Regions from separate parts of the Mesorhizobium sp. W016 genome, predicted to be linked through region 1. Evidence: predicted binding sites of a transcription regulator. Region 1 holds the regulator's gene; each other region holds the start of a gene.
What was found. Region 1 encodes LexA, which represses DNA repair genes until DNA is damaged. Its sites were predicted from a motif close to TGTTCNNNNTGTGTTCNG; they were not measured.

Region 1 (5,595 bases):
ACCGCGCCATCGAGTTCATGGCCGGCAACCGCAACCTAGCCATGCTCGGGCCGCACAAGCACCGGCGCGATCTTACGGACAGGCTGGAAGCGATCCTGGCCACGCCGTCGCTGTACGACGAGGCGCTTCTGCTTTTGGCGCGCAATGGCTTCGACATCGGCGCCGATGCCGGGCGCACGGACTGGCGCGAGACGCGCGGTGAGAACGAAGACGTGCTGGCTGCCTGGCAAACCGTCTACCGCGACCCGCAGCGCTACTGGATGCTCTACGAACTGGCCGAGAAGCTGGTCGACTTCGAGGATTACTTCCGCCGCTGGCGCTTCAACCACGTCACAACGGTCGAGCGCATCATCGGCTTGAAGCGCGGCACCGGCGGCACCTCAGGCGCCTCCTATCTGAAGAAGATGCTGGAGGTCGTGCTGTTTCCGGAGCTCTGGACGGTCCGCACCCGGCTCTAGAGCATTTCACCGTTTAACGGAAACGGCGAAATGCTCTAGCTCTTTGATTGACGCAATTTCGGACGGAAAACCGCTTCACACTTTTCCTGAAATTGCTCTGGTTTCTCACGTAACCGCGGTCTTCACCGCGAAGCGGGCGTCCTGCCAGGCGCCGGTGCGCAGAATATCCTCCAGGACTTCGACCGCCTGCCAGACATCGCCATATCCGACATAGAGCGGCGTGAAGCCGAAACGGATGGTCGACGGCGCCCGGAAATCGCCGATCACGCCGCGCTCGATCAGCGCGCGCATCACCTGATAGCCATGCGGATGGAGGAACGACACCTGGCTGCCGCGCTGGCTGCCGTCGCGAGGACTTTCCAGTTCAAGCCGGTAGGCGCCGCATCTGGCTTCGACGAGCTGGATAAACAGGTCGGTCAGCGCGATGCTTTTTCTGCGCACCGCCGCCATATCGACGTCGTTCCAGATATCGAGCGCGCCCTTGAGCGCCCGCATCGACAGCACCGGCTGCGTTCCGCACAGGAAGCGGCGAATGCCGCTGCCGACGGCAAAGCCCTGCTCGAAGGCAAAGGGCCGCGCATGGCCCCACCAGCCGCTGAGCGGCTGGTGGGCATCGTCATGGTGGCGCTCGGCCGCGTAGATGAAGGCTGGCGAGCCCGGGCCGCCATTGAGGTATTTGTAGGTGCAGCCGACGGCGAAATCGGCATTGGCACGGTCAAGTTCGACCGGCAAGGCGCCGGCCGTGTGGCAGAGATCCCAGATGATCAGCGCGCCGGCGTCATGTGCCTTGCGCGTCAGCGCCGCCATGTCGCGCAACTGGCCGGATTTGTAGTTGACGTGGTTGACCAGGATGACGGCAACGCTGTCGTCGATCAGCTCCTCGATTGCGGCCGCGTCGACGCCCTCCAGCCGCAGCCGCGTTCCCGGCCGGGTCGAGGCGACGCCTTCGGCCATGTAGAGGTCGGTCGGGAAACTGTCGCCCTCGGCAACGATGACCGACCGATCCGGCCGCATGCCGAGCGCTGCGTGCAGCAGCTTGTAGATGTTGATCGAGGTTGTGTCGCAGACCACCGTCTGCCCATCAGCCGCGCCGATCAGTCGCCCGAGCTGATCTCCGAGTTCCACCGGCATGTTGAACCAGCCGGCGGTGTTCCAGGCGCGAATGAGGTCGTGCGCCCATTCCTGCGTGGCGGCCTGCTGCAGTTCGCTGAAGACGACCGCTGACGCGGCGCCCAGGGAATTGCCGTCGAGATAAATCACGCCTTGCGGCAAGACAAAGCGTTCACGCATGGAGCGCAGCGGATCGGCGGCATCCATTGCTTCGATTGTAGCGAGATCGGGTGTCGTGCTCATGATCCGGCGCCCCTCCATGGACAAACGCGCGCGGCGGAGCCTGCCGCCCAAACATGCCGGTGATCTTGAGTGGTCGCCCTTGAACTGTCAAACATTATATATAATTCACCCATTGAAAGGCTTTGATATATAATGATCCGCCCGAGCGTTTATGTCTGATGGATCACGATGCTGGATGACGAGCAGACCTCGAAGACGGAAGTGGCCTATCGCCTGCTCAGGCGCGATATTCTTGCGACCCGGCTGGCGCCTGCCGCGCCGTTGAAGCTGAGCACGCTGCGCAACACCTACGGCATCGGCTGGACGCCGTTGCGCGAGGCGCTGTCGCGGCTGGAGGCGGAACGGCTTGTGACCGCCATCAGCAACCGCGGGTTTGCGGTCGCTCCCGTCTCTCGGGCGGAGCTCGAGGATTTGGCACGTGCGCGGCTGGTGGTCGAACTGCCCCTGCTGGTGGAATCGATCGAGAAGGGCGACCGTGAGTGGGAAGACGCGGTCGTTGCCGCCCACTATCGTCTCTCACGGTGCGGGTCTGTTCTCGACGATCCATCGGATGATGCGGTCGACGCGTGGTACGAAAAACACGATGCCTTCCATGCGGCGCTGCTCAGTGCCGCGACATCCAGCTGGCTGCTGCGCTTCAATGCAACGATTTCCGACCAATTGCATCGCCATCACCGCTTTCTGGGTCTGGCCCCGACGCTGCGCGCCGCCGCCGGCCGCACGGACGGACACCGGAAGGCCGTGGCGGCCCTGCGCGACGCCGTGGCGATCGAACACCATACCGCCCTGATGGAAGCGGCCCTCGATCGCGACGTCGAACGTGCGAAAACTCTGATGACCGCTCACATCGGCTACACGCTGCGGGTCTATGCCCAGAGAGAACCCCGCGCGGATGCTGCGCAGCCCCGTCCGAAAAGGAAGCGGCGATCGTAGCCGACGACGCAGGGCACTTTGTCTTCGTTTCACCCCGTTGCTGGCAACGGGGCGCAGGCGGCGCTCGCAGCGCCGAACGTTACGCTGAACAAAACGTCAACACATTCATTAAACTTTAAAAGGTTGCGGAACACAACTGGAACAGATAGTGTTTGTTCTGGGTTTGTTTTTTCTGATTCTGGTTTCAGAACCCTTGGGGGCCGCGATGCTGACGCGCAAACAACATGAGCTTCTGATGTTCATCCATGAACGCCTGAAGGAGAGCGGAATCCCGCCGTCCTTCGACGAGATGAAGGAAGCGCTCGACCTCGCCTCCAAGTCCGGCATCCACCGCCTGATCACGGCGCTTGAGGAGCGCGGTTTCATTCGCCGGCTGCCGAACCGGGCGCGCGCGCTGGAAGTGCTGCGGCTGCCCGACTCGATCGCACCAGGCCTCAATGCGGCGAGGAAGTTTTCGCCGAGCGTGATTCAGGGCAGTCTTGGTCAAACCGGCCAAGGGCAAGGCGGCCAAGGACAAGGCGCGATGGGCCAAGGCGGTCTCGGCCGCCAGATCAAGCCGGGCTCGCCGTCGCGTTCGATGTCGGCCGGCAATGACGATGCCGTTTCCGCGATTTCAATCCCGGTTATGGGACGCATCGCCGCCGGCGTGCCGATCGACGCCATCCAGCATCAGACCCATTCGATCTCGGTGCCGCCCGATATGATCATGGGCGGCGAACACTACGCGCTCGAGGTCAAGGGTGATTCGATGATCGAGGCCGGCATTTTCGATGGCGACACGGTCATCATCCGCAATGCCGACACAGCCAGCCCCGGCGAGATCGTGGTGGCGTTGGTCGACGATGAGGAAGCGACCCTGAAACGCTTCCGCCGCAAGGGCGCCTCGATCGCCCTGGAAGCCGCCAACCCGGCCTACGAGACCCGCATTTTTGGACCGGACAGGGTGAAGGTGCAGGGCAAGCTTGTCGGATTGATCCGGCGCTACTGAGCCGGCTTGGGTTTGTATTTTTCACGCTGGTTGTAAGGCGGCAGGCCGCGCGCTTCGCGGGAGAAGCGGCGTTGCTCGTGCCAGGGGCGATACGGCTTGTCGACGGCGAAGCGGATGGTTGGCGCTGCAGCTGCCGATTGCGGATCGAAGAAGACGGCGGCGCTGCCGTCGCGGGCCAGCTGTTTCTTCGTCACGACCAGCACCAGCGGGTCGCGGCACGGATTGTAGGCGGTGGCGTCATCGATGACGATCAGGCTCGCGAAGGCACAGGCCGGCCGCGCCGTCTTGCGGTCTTTCGCAAGCGCTACAATGGCTCCGGAAGGGTGCCGGGCGATACAGAGATCGCCCATGCAATAGAAGGGCGACCCGGGCGGCAGATCGAGCGGATCGAGATCGAACCGCGTATCTGTTGCCTCGAAAATCTCGGGCGGGATAATGGTTTCGGCCCGCAGCGCCCGTTTCCAATTGTCCGTGGTGAATTCGTTGGAGCGTTCGCGGTTGAGGGCGAGTTCGCCGCCACCTATCGGCATGGCCACCAGATGCGCGTCCTCGGATATGAGCACGTCGGGCGTAAGCACCTGCGGCACCGTCAACAGGCCGGCCAGCGCGAAAGGCACGGCCGCCAGCCTGAGCCAGGTGGTGGCCATGGTGGCGATGACGAGGGCGACCGCCACCAACAGCACCGAGCGGATGGAGATCAGCCCGACGGCGTCGACCGGCGAGCGCTCGGAAATCCAGGCCGATATAGCGATCATCGCCATCAGACCCTTGCCCATCACATAGAGGAGCGGCCCGTCGGCGCCGAACGGCATCGCCAGTGCGCTGAGCACGGCAAAGGGCATGACGATCAACGAAACAATCGGCATCACGGCCAGATTGGCGATCAGGCTGAGCGGCGACACACGCTGAAAATGCCAGATGGCGAACAGCAAGGTTGCACTGCCGGCGATGATCGAGGTCATGGCGAGGCCGCCCATGGCCAGCGCGAATTTTCGCGACAGGAAGCCGACGAAGGAGCGCTTTGCCAGCGGCGTTCTCACCTTGTCGGCGCGGTAATCGGCCCAGCCGGCATAGGCGCCGACAAGGGCGGCAGTGGCGGCAAACGACATCTGGAAGCTGGGACCGACCACCTCGTGCGGCGACACCAGGATGACGGCAATGGCGGAGATCGCCAGATTGCGCATGGTGAGTGCGGCGCGATCAAACAGCACGGCGACAAGCATGACCGCCAGCATGATGAAGCTGCGCTCGGCGGCAACCACGACGCCTGAAATAACGAGATAGGCGGCGATCGAGACAAGCGCTGCCGCGGCCGCATATTTCTTCACCGGCCGGCGCGAAGAGAAATCGGGAAACAGCGCAAAGGCGCCACGCAGCAACGCCATGATGGTGCCGGCAACCAGCGCCATGTGCAGGCCGGAGATGGAGATGATGTGGTAGATGCCGGTGCGCCGCATCGCTTCGTTGACCTCGTCCGGGATGCCGGCGCGCACCCCGACAATCAACGCCGCGGCAATCTCGCCTTCGGCGCCGCCGATCTTGCCCCTGATATGGTCGGCAATGTTTTCGCGCGCGCTCTCGATTGCCGAGGAGAGCCGCGCGGTCAGCGGCGGCGGTCCCTGCGTAGCAATGGTTTTCGGATTGCCGAGAAAGAAGCCGCTGCCGCCGATACCGGTGAAATAGCTGTCGAAGGAGAAATCGTAGCTCTCCGGCCGCACCGGACCGGTCGGCGGCAACAGCCTGGCATAGCCGGTGATCAGGGAGCCGGCGGTCATATCGGCGGGAACGGTCCGCGCCGAGAGCCTGACCCGCTCCGGGGCGTAGCGCAGCTTGGGGTAAGCGGTCGAAACCACGTCGAGCGTC
Region 2 (5,595 bases), 480 kb from region 1:
CCGGCGTCACCACGGCTTCTTCCGGCAGGATGATCCTCTTCAGATCGTTGACGACATTGGCGTTCGGGTCGATCTCATGCAGCGGCACGCCGCGGTCGACCGCTTCACGCACAAGCCGGTAATTGTTGGAGATGCCGCCGACGAAATGCTCGCCCAGGATTTCCTGGACATCCGCCTGCTTGATGCCGTTGTCGAACATCTTCTGCTCGAAACGATTGACGATGACGTTCGGCTTCACTTCCTTGCCGGCCGTCTCGTAGACCGCCTGGATCAGCCGCTGCGTGTGGCGCAGGCATGGCACCGTCATTTCGGCGACGATGTAGAGCTTGTTGGAGCCGAGCAGCACCGTCTCCGTCCACGGAAACCAGGTGCGCGGCATGTCGATAACGACGTTATCGAAATAGGCCGAGACGAGATCGAGCATGCGCACCACGACATCGGTCTTGAACGAGCGCATTTCCGACGGATGCGTTGGCGCCGCCAGCACGCAGAGCCCGCTCGCATGCTTGGACAGCATCACATCCAGCAGCTGACGGTCGAGGCGCTCGGGCTGGTTCTCGATTTCGGTGATGTCGAAGCGCGGCTCGAGGTCGAGATATTCGGCGCAGGCGCCTTGCTGGAAATTGAGGTCGACCACGCAGGTCGACGCGCCGCGCGTCACCGAATGATGCAGCTGGAAGGCGGTCTGCAGCGCCAGCGTCGTGGTGCCGACGCCGCCGGCGGCCGGCATGAAGGTATAGATCTGCGACTCGGTGTTTTCCTCGCGCCCCGGCCCTTGCAGCGCGCGCACGACCGACCGCACCAGATCGGCGGTGGTGATCGGCTTGACCAGGAAATCGGCGACCTGGAGCTGCACCAGGATCCGCACTGCGGCTGCGTTGAATTCCTGGGTGACGACGACCACCGGAACGCGGCCTTCAAGCCGGCGCATGATGCGCTGCAGCGACTCGATCTCTTCCAGCTTTGCCGCATCCATGTCGACGATGAGCGCGCCGAAATCGGCTTCCTGGACCTCGCCGCGCAGTTCGGTAATGTTCTTCTCGACGGTCGAAAGCTGGATCACCTCCGAGGCCGCGAACGCGGTGCGCGTATCCTGCGCAAAGGTCCGGTCGCTGGACACCAGCAGGATCTTCTTGGTCTTGATGCCGCTTGCCATTTTGTCAGCCTGTCAGGTCATTCCTGGTCAAATCACCGGGCAAATCAATCGGTTGTCGCTGTCGGTTGCACGGCCTTGGCAGCAGCAGCCTGGTCGGCGGCGTTGACTGCCGCCTCACTGCGCTGCGCCGGCACCAGCAGCCTGGTGTTCTGGACGCCGTATTTCCAGGGATCGACCATCTGCATGGCCGTATTGGCGGCCTGTGCGTTGCCGGCGGCAATCGTCGGTCCCTCGGAGCGGACATAGTCGTCGCTGGTGCAGCCGCCGGCGAGGCCGGCGATCAGCAGGGCGATGCATGATTCCACGCGCATGGCTTCAATCCTTCGGCAGGTCGAGGAAATGCCCGACGGTGGTGACCGCGGCCGGCTGTGCCGTACTGCCGCTGGCCATTGCCACTGCACGATTGGCTTCGGACGATTTCACTTCCTCGGTGTTGTTGAGGAAATAGTCGACATTGCTGGCCGGCTGCGTGCCGTCGGTCGGCTCGAGCAGCTTCTTCGACGGATCAACCGGCTTGACCAGATAGGGGGTGACGATGATCACCAGATCGGTCTCGCGCCGCTGATAGGATTTGGAGGAGAACAGCGAGCCGAGCACCGGCAGCTTGCCGAGGCCGGGAAGACGCGATGTGGTAATGTCGTTCTGTGACTGCAGCAGGCCGGCGATCATGAAGCTCTGGCCATTCTTCAGGTCGACGGATGTTTTGGCGCGGCGCACGATAAAGCCCGGGACCGAGATATTGCCGATATTGTAGGAGGCCGAAGCGTCGATCGAGGACACTTCCGGCGCGATGTCGAGGCTCACCAGCCCGTCCTTGAGAACCGTCGGCGTGAAGTCGAGGCTGACGCCGTATTTCTTGTAGCTGACGGAAATCTTGCCATTGTCCTCGGAGACCGGGATCGGGAACTCGCCGCCGGCGAGGAAGCTTGCCGTCTGGCCCGAGCGGGCGATCAGGTTCGGCTCGGCCAGCCGCCTGGCGAGACCACGTTCCTCCAGCGCCTTGATGGCGACGTCGATCGACAGGCCGTTGGACAGCAGCCGGCCGATGATCTCGCCATTGCCGGCTCCCGGCACCGAGCCCGGCTCGAGGGTGACGTCGCGCCCGCCAATGCCGTAAGCGAAATTGGCGCTGTATTTGGCGCCGAGATCCTGTCCGGCCTGGCGATTGATCTCGACGAAGCGGACGTTGAGCTGAACCTGCTGCGAGGACGAGATGTTGACCGAATTGATCACTTCTTCATTGCCGGAGAAGCGGCTGGCGATCTTGCTTGCCTTCTCGGCGGCGACCGCGTCATCGGCCTCGCCCGACAGCACGACGCGGCCATTGGCCGAGCCGACCTTGATCTTGGCGTCCGGCACGCTGGCGCGAATGGTGCTGGCCAGCTGGTCGGTGTCCAGCGTCACCTCGATGTCGACGGTGCCGACCAACTGCTTGTTCTCGTCGAACAGCGCGATGCCGGTGGTGCCGAGATTGTTGCCCAGCACATAGAAGGATTTGTCGGTCAGCGGATTGACGTTGGCGATCTCCGGATCGCCGATGACGATCTGGTAGAAGGCGGCATTGGTCATGACCGTCTTCGGCTTGCCCTTGGCTACCTTGATCGACGCATTCGTTGTCGACGAGACATGGACGATATCGTTGTCGGCCTTGGCTGGCGCACTGAGGCCGAGCATTGCGGCCGCGGCCAGGCAAGCCCCCACCGCAAGCGCCCGCATTGGGCGCAGCCCTTTCGTCGTTCGAAATGCATGAAGTCCCGACATCTGTCCCGTCCCTCGCCCGGTCCCCACCGGCAGTTATTGCTGGTCCCGCGCAGGAACCTGGTATTCTTCGACCTGCGTGCCGCGCGTCACGATGATCGTCTTGAATTTCGGCTTCTCAGGCTCCTTGGTCGCGGCAGTGAACAGCGCGCCGGCAGCGGCCTGGACGCCGGAGGCGACCGATCCGCCGAAGGACGAGATGGTGGTGACGCCGTCCTTGGCGGCCCCTCCGTCTGCGGCCGAGCGGAGCGACAGCGACAAGGTGCCGACGGTGCGGGCAAGCGCCACTTTCTGCGCGCCTTCGGTCGTCACCTCGATGGTGACGGAATTGGCGATCTGCGGTGTGGTCTGGCGCTCGTCGGCGCCCTGCCCCACGGTCAGCACCTTGGCGTCGGAGACGACGATCTCGGAGGTAACGGTCGATCCGGCAGCGCCCTGCGCGTTCTTGGCCACTTCCTGGATTTCGCCCGCATCGCGTGTCAGCACCACGTCGACCCGGTCGCCCGGCATGACGAAGCCGCCGACACCGGCGATCTCGTCGGTGCGGATTGTCACCGCCCGCATGCCGGGCGTCATCATGTTTGATAGCGTCGCGCGGCCGTTCGGCCCCGACAATTTGCTGATCAGCACCGGCTCGTTGACCTCGATCGGCGACAATACCACGCGGCTGCCTTCGGCGAGCAATGCATTGACTGTGGTGAACGCGCCCTGCGGCACCGAATCCTCGGACCATGGGATTTCGCTGAGCTGCGCCCGGTCAAGCTCCATGCCGTAACGCAGCGGCGCGTTGGCCACCACTATGGTCTTGAAGACGACCTTGGGGACGGCGGGCGCCGGGATCGACGCCGTTTTCTCTTCGGCATCGGCCTTGGCCTGGCTTTTCACCCAGAAATCCGCGGCAAAGATTGAAATCGCGCCGAAGACGGCAGCGATGCCAATCATCGTTATGGCCTTGCCCCTCACAACCAACCCCTGACATTCGTGGTCTTTTGTTTTGTTGGAGCGACGCTAGGCCGCTTTGTTAAAGATTCAGGAATCGCGGCCGCTCCGCACGGACCTATTCCGCCGGCTTGGTTATCGAAAGGTTTTAGGATAAGAAGGGTTTAATCCCCGAACGTAACAGGAACTTCCGTCGCTTGGCGCCGAAAAGCGTGGCAGTATCGACGGGTGATTCGCGGCACGGATTCTATGGTAGGCATGGACGACAACAACGATCTTTTCGGCAATCTGGAAAAGCAGCCCCAACTGGCTCGGACACCTTCGCGCCCGGCCGACCCGCTGGTGCAGGCCACGAAGCGTCCTGCCGCGACCAAGGACGGCAGCGAGGGCTATAGCGCCGCCGACATCGAGGTGCTGGAGGGGCTGGAGCCGGTGCGGCGCCGTCCCGGCATGTATATTGGCGGCACCGACGACAAGGCGATGCACCATCTGTTTGCCGAGGTCATCGATAATTCGATGGACGAGGCGGTCGCCGGCCATGCCACCTTCATCGATGTCGAGCTGTCGGCCGACGGATTTCTGACCGTCACCGACAATGGCCGCGGCATTCCGGTCGATCCGCATCCGAAATTCAAGAAACCGGCGCTCGAAGTCATCATGACGACGCTGCATTCGGGCGGCAAGTTCGATAGCAAGGTCTATGAGACCTCCGGCGGTCTGCACGGTGTCGGCGTCTCGGTCGTCAATGCGCTGTCGGACCATCTCGAAGTCGAAGTCGCGCGCGGTCGCCAGCTTTACCGCCAAAGGTTCTCGCGCGGCGTTCCGGTGAGCGGGCTGGAGCAGCTCGGCGAAGTGCACAACCGGCGCGGCACCAAAATCCGCTTCCATCCCGACGAGCAGATTTTCGGCAAGGGCGCCGCCTTCGAGCCGGCGCGGCTCTATCGCATGACCCGCTCGAAAGCCTATCTGTTCGGCGGCGTCGAGATCCGCTGGAGCTGCGACCCATCGCTGATCAAGGAAAAGGACCAGACGCCCGCCAAGGCGGAGTTCCATTTCCCCGGCGGCTTGAAGGACTATCTCAAGGCATCGCTTGGCGACGACTTCCAGGTGACCCGCGAGATCTTCGCCGGCAAGAGCGAAAAACAGGGCGGCCACGGCTCGCTGGAATGGGCGGTGACCTGGTTCGGCGGTGACGGCTTCGTCAACTCCTACTGCAACACCATCCCGACCGGCGAAGGCGGCACGCATGAGGCCGGCTTTCGCAATGTGCTGACGCGCGGGCTTCGGGCCTATGCCGACTTGGTCGGCAACAAGCGCGCCTCGATCGTCACCTCCGAAGACGTTATGATCTCGGCGGCCGGCATGCTGTCGGTTTTCATCCGCGAGCCGGAATTCGTCGGCCAGACCAAGGACAGGCTGGCAACGATCGAAGCCATTCGCATTGTCGAGACCGCCATCCGCGATCCCTTCGACCACTGGCTGGCCGACAATCCGCAGGAAGCCTCCAAGCTGCTGGAATGGGTGATTGCGCGCGCCGACGAGCGGGTGCGCCGGCGCCAGGAAAAGGAAGTGTCGCGCAAGAGCGCGGTGCGCAAGCTGCGCCTTCCCGGCAAGCTCGCCGACTGCACGCAGAACGCCGCCGCGGGCGCCGAACTGTTCATCGTCGAAGGCGACTCGGCCGGCGGCTCGGCCAAGCAGGCGCGCGACCGTGCGAGCCAGGCGGTGCTGCCGCTGCGCGGAAA
Region 3 (5,595 bases), 960 kb from region 1:
TGCCCCTCATCGCCCTGCCGGGCCCCTTCTCCCGTATAGATGCCGGCAGGCAGATGAGGGGCGGCGCGACATTGCCAGAATATCTGCCGGGCCGATCACTTACCTAAGTCACATCGCTGCTACTTCGGCAGCGTATAGGCCATCACATAGTCGCCGGGCTTGGTGCCGACCGAGCCATGGCCGCCGGCGACGATGACCACGAACTGGCGGCCGTCGGCGACGGTGTAGGTCATCGGCGTCGACTGCCCACCGGCCGGCAGCCTGGCCTGCCAAAGCTGCTTGCCCGATGTCAGGTCATAGGCGCGCAGATAGTCGTCGACCGCCGCGCCCAGGAAGACGACGCCGCCGGCGGTGATCATCGGCCCGCCAATGCCGGGAACACCGACCTTCAGCGGTAAGGGCAACGGCGTCATGTCATAGACGGTGCCGTTGCGGTGCTTGTAGGCGATCTTGCCGGTTCTGAGGTCCGCTCCCGCCACATAGCCCCATGGCGGCGCCTGGCAGGGCACGCCGAGCGGCGACAGGAACGGCCCCATCACCACCGCATAGGGCGCGCCCTCATTGCGGTTCAGCCCCTGTTCGCTGCCGCGCCCCTCATCCGGGGGCGGCACCTGGTCGCGCGGAATGAGCTGCGATTTGAACGCCAGATAGGTCGGCATGCCGAACATCACCTGCCGCACCGGGTCGACGGCGACGCCGCCCCAGTTGAAGGTGCCGAAATTGCCGGGATAGACCAGCGAGCCCTGCACCGATGGCGGGGTATAGCGGCCCTCGTAGCGCAGGCCCTGGAATTCGATCCGGCAGGCCAGCTGGTCGAACATGGTGATGCCCCACATGTCGGCGCCGGTCAGCGGCCTCGGATTGAAGGAGAGATCCGAGACCGGCTGCGTCGGCGACGTGTGATCGCCCTCGACAGCGCCGCCCGGCGCCGGCACTTCCTTGATCGGGATGATCGGCTCGCCGCTGCGCCGGTCGAGCACGTAGAGGTCGCCCTGCTTGGTCGGTCCAACCAGGCCCGGAACGACGCCGGCAGCGGTGGTGATGTCGACCAGGGTCGGCTGTGCCGGCACATCCATGTCCCAGAGGTCGTGATGCACGGTCTGCCGCACCCAGCGCACTTGTCCGGTGGCCAGATCGAGCGCGGTGATCGAGGAGGAAAACTTCTCGACATTGGCGCTGCGGCCCATCCCGAGCTGGTCCGGCGTCTGGTTGCCGAGCGGCACATAGAGCAGGCCGAGCTTCTCGTCGGCGCTTGCCGTCGACCACATGTTGGGCGAGTTGTGGGTGTAGGTCTGGCCTGCCGCCAGCGGCGTTGTCTGGTCCGGATTGCCGGAATCCCAGTTCCACACCAGGGCGCCGGTGTCGACGTCGAAGGCCCGGATGACGCCGGACGGCTCTTGCGTCGAATAATTGTCGTTGACCGCGCCGCCGATGATGATCTTGCCGCCCGCAATCAGCGGCGCCGAGGTCGAGTAATAATAGCCCGACTTCGGATACGGCATGTTGGTCAACAGATTGAGCGTGCCGGCTTCGGCGAAGGACGGGCAGACCTGGCCGTTGGCGGCGTCGAGCGCGATCAGCCGCGCATCCGATGTCGGCAGGTAGACGCGAGTCGCGCAAGGCTGGCCGGCGGCGATCTTGGCATCGGCATAGTAGGACACGCCGCGGCAGGTCTGGTGCTGGCGGTCCTTGTCGAGCTTGATCTTGGGATCGAAACGCCATTTCTCCTTGCCGGTGGCGGCATCGATGGCGATGGCGAAATTGTGCGGCGTGCAGATATAGAGCGCATCGCCCACCTTCAGCGGCGTCACCTGGTAGGTGGTTTCGCCGACATCGTCCGGCCCTTTCACGTCGCCGGTCTGGTAGGTCCAGGCCGGCTGCAATTTGGCGACATTGTCGGGCGTGATCTGGTCGAGCGGCGAATAGCGCTGGCCAAATTGCGTGCGGCCGTAGAAGTGCCATTCACCGGGAGGCACATTGCCGCCGAGATCGGCAGTCGGCGTCACCTTGTCGGCGCTGAGGTCGCCGGCGATGTCCTTGGGATCGGCCGTCATCGAATAACCGGCGACGGCGAGCGATGCGAGCACGGCCAGAATGAGCGGCGCGCGCGCGTCGGGGCCGGTCAGGCCCCGCCTTGCCCAAGGCGTCAGCAGCCACAGCGCCAGAAGCACGATGATGCCGCCGCGCGGTCCGAGTTCCCACCAGTCGAAGCCGATTTCCCACACCGCCCAGGCCAGCGTGCCGAGCACGATCGCCGCGTAGAGCCAGAGCGCCGTCGATTTGCGCCGGAAGAGCAGCCATGCGGCGATCAGGAAGGCGAGACCGGTGATGACATAGTACCAGCTGCCGCCCAGCATCGCGAGCCAGACGCCGCCGCCGCCAAGTGCGAGGCCGATGAGGAACAGGATGAGGGAGGTGATGACGACAGCCAAGACGATACTCCTTCGACTGATGCGCTTTGCAGCGCCTCACGGGCAGCCGCCCCTGCCCTGTCGCCAGCTTTCTCCCCCAGGCCGCGTGTGTCAAGCTGGCCCTGCCAGCATAAGGCGAGAGCAAACGCTCGACTTCATTCCGCTCCCACGCTGCAGCACCTCCACGACATTGTCCGGCGTCGGGACGATGAAATTCGCACTGCGCCCCAGAATCTCACTTCCAAACCAGAACAAAACGTAGACACTTCTGGTCTTTCGCTCCCGAATCACTACATTCGGGGGAGATGTCCGGCTTTGCGGAAGACATGCCCTTTTTTGACGAACCCAACGCGCGGCCCGCGGCCCCGTCGGGCATAGCGGCGCGCGCCATGGCGGCCCGCAGCGGACCCAACAGCGCGCCCGATTATCTCAGCGGCCTGAACCCCGAGCAGCGGCTGGCGGTGGAAACCACCGAAGGCCCGGTCCTGGTGCTGGCCGGCGCCGGCACCGGCAAGACACGCGTGCTGACCACCCGCATCGCCCATATCCTGGCCACCGGCAGGGCTTTCCCCTCCCAGATCCTGGCGGTGACCTTCACCAACAAGGCCGCGCGCGAGATGAAGCAGCGCATCGGCCATCTCGTCGGCGAAGCCGTCGAGGGCATGCCGTGGCTCGGCACCTTCCACTCCATCGGCGTCAAGCTCTTGCGGCGGCACGCCGAACTGGCCGGGCTCAAATCCGATTTCACCATCCTCGACACCGACGACGTCGTACGGCTGATCAAGCAGCTGATCCAGGCCGAAGGTCTCGACGACAAGCGCTGGCCGGCCAAGCAGTTCGCGCAGATGATCGACGGCTGGAAGAACAAGGGCCAAGGCCCCGCCGACATTGCCGAGGGCGACGCGCGCAGCTTCGCCAACGGCAAGGGCCGGGAACTCTACAAGGCCTATCAGGAGCGGCTGAAGACGCTGAACGCCTGCGACTTCGGCGATCTGCTCTGCCACCCGATCCGCATCTTCCGCGCCAATACGGACGTGCTGAAGGACTACCACAAGCGCTTCAAATACATCCTCGTCGACGAGTACCAGGACACCAACACCGCGCAATACATGTGGCTGCGGCTGCTGGCGCAAAGACCTACCTCCCCCTCGATGGGGGAGGTCGCGCCGCGTAGCGGCGCGGGTGGGGGTGGCAGCGCCGGCGCCAGTCACCCCTCCCCGCCGCTTCGCGGCGACCCTCCCCATCCAGGGGAGGGTAAAGCGCGCTCGGCCAAAGGCCGCATGCCCGACCGGGCGTCCGAGCCGTTGCGAGGGCCCGCGCCGGCAGGCGCGGAACGGCCCGTGAGCGAAAACAAAGTCAACATCTGCTGCGTCGGCGACGACGATCAATCGATCTATGGCTGGCGTGGCGCCGAGGTCGACAACATCCTGCGCTTCGACAAGGATTTTCCCGGCGCCACCATCATCCGGCTGGAGCGCAACTATCGCTCGACCGCGCACATCCTCGGCACCGCCTCGCACCTCATCGCCCACAATGAGGGTCGCTTCGGCAAGACGCTGTTCACCGAGAAGGTCGCCGAGGACGACGAGAAGGTGCATGTCCACGCCGCGTGGGATTCCGAAGAGGAAGCGCGCGCCGTCGGCGAAACCATCGAGACCTACCAGCGTGCCAAGCACAAGCTGAACGACATGGCGATCCTGGTCCGCGCCTCCTTCCAGATGCGCGAATTCGAAGACCGCTTCGTCACGCTCGGCCTCAACTACCGCGTCATCGGCGGCCCGCGCTTCTACGAGCGCATGGAAATCCGCGATGCACTGGCCTTTTTCCGCGTCGTCGCCCAAGGCGCCGACGACCTCGCCTTCGAGCGCATTGTCAATGTCCCCAAGCGCGGCCTGGGTGAAGCCACCATCCGGCAGATCCACGACACGGCGCGGAGCTTGCGCATCCCGATGCTGGAGGCCGCGGCCAAGCTCGCGGAAAGCGATGAGCTGAAGCCCAAGCCGCGCGCGGCCTTGCGCGAAGTGGCGGCCAATTTCGAGCGCTGGCAGAAGGCGCTGGAAACCACGCCACACACCGAGCTCGCCGAGACCATTCTGGAGGAGAGCGGCTACACCGACATGTGGAAGAACGACCGTTCGGTCGAGGCGCCGGGCCGGCTGGAAAACCTGAAAGAGCTGATCCGCTCGATGGAGGAGTATGAATCGCTGCGCTCCTTCCTCGAGCATGTCGCGCTGGTCATGGACGCCGAGCAGAACGCCGAGCTTGACGCCGTCAACATCATGACGCTGCATTCGGCCAAGGGCCTCGAATTCGAGACCGTGTTCCTCCCCGGCTGGGAGGAAGGCCTGTTTCCGCACCAGCGCGCGCTGGACGAAGGCGGCCGCTCCGGCCTGGAGGAAGAGCGCCGTCTCGCCTATGTCGGCCTGACCCGGGCCAAGAAGAACCTGCATCTGTGGTTCGTCTCCAACCGCCGCATCCACGGCCTGTGGCAGTCGACCATCCCGTCGCGCTTTCTGGACGAACTGCCGGAAGCCCATGTCGAGGTCGCCGAAAGCGGCAACTCCTATGGCGGCTACGGCAATTCCTATGGCGGCGGTTCGTTCGCGTCGGGCCGTGGCGGCCAGGGCGCAGGGCGGCAGAACCCCTACGGCGCCTCGCGCTTCGACAATGTCGGCGCGGAAAAATCCGGCGCCTTCTCCAACACCTATGCGACGCCCGGCTGGCAGCGCGCGCAGGCCAACCGCACCGAGGCGACCGACCGCAACTGGGGCTCGCGCTCCGGCCACCAGGTCGAGCGCATCGGCTATGGCGAGACCGACTCCGGCTACGGCGCCGGCCGAACCAGCGTCAAAGGCCGCACCATTGACGGCGAACTGGTCGCCAAATCCGTCGCCGACACGCCGTCGCCCTTCAGCGTCGGCGACCGCGTCTTCCACCAGAAATTCGGCAACGGCAACATCTCCAACATCGAAGGCAACAAGCTGACCATCGACTTCGACAAAGCCGGCCAGAAACGCGTGCTGGACGGGTTTGTGGCGGCGGTGTGAGCGCCCGCTTGTCCTGTTGTCCTACAAGCGACCACATTGTTGTAGTCTGGCGGAGCCCTCCCCGCCTCGTCATCCACGGGCGGAGCAAGGAGCGTAGCGACGCAGCGTAGACCCGAGGATCCATCCCGCGTCTTCAA

Region 2: a site for LexA is predicted at 4,025-4,042, ahead of parE (DNA topoisomerase IV subunit B). Genes of this name have one in related genera too.
Region 3: a site for LexA is predicted at 2,659-2,676, ahead of ACYG9V_RS24160 (ATP-dependent helicase). Genes of this name have one in related genera too.

What each region holds. Positions count from the first base shown of each region.
Region 1 covers NZ_JBTTIF010000002.1:3,905,984-3,911,578, reverse strand. The annotation lists gene kynA (tryptophan 2,3-dioxygenase) at 1-458, shown strand, start outside; gene kynU (kynureninase) at 564-1,811, opposite strand; gene ACYG9V_RS19425 (GntR family transcriptional regulator) at 1,980-2,744, shown strand; gene lexA (transcriptional repressor LexA) at 2,950-3,732, shown strand; gene ACYG9V_RS19415 (ComEC/Rec2 family competence protein) at 3,726-5,595, opposite strand, start outside.
Region 2 covers NZ_JBTTIF010000002.1:4,381,660-4,387,254, forward strand. The annotation lists gene ACYG9V_RS21825 (AAA family ATPase) at 1-1,156, opposite strand, end outside; gene ACYG9V_RS21830 (hypothetical protein) at 1,201-1,467, opposite strand; gene ACYG9V_RS21835 (type II and III secretion system protein family protein) at 1,472-2,872, opposite strand; gene cpaB (Flp pilus assembly protein CpaB) at 2,951-3,856, opposite strand; gene parE (DNA topoisomerase IV subunit B) at 4,112-5,595, shown strand, end outside.
Region 3 covers NZ_JBTTIF010000002.1:4,867,541-4,873,135, forward strand. The annotation lists gene ACYG9V_RS24155 (glucose/quinate/shikimate family membrane-bound PQQ-dependent dehydrogenase) at 120-2,432, opposite strand; gene ACYG9V_RS24160 (ATP-dependent helicase) at 2,717-5,458, shown strand.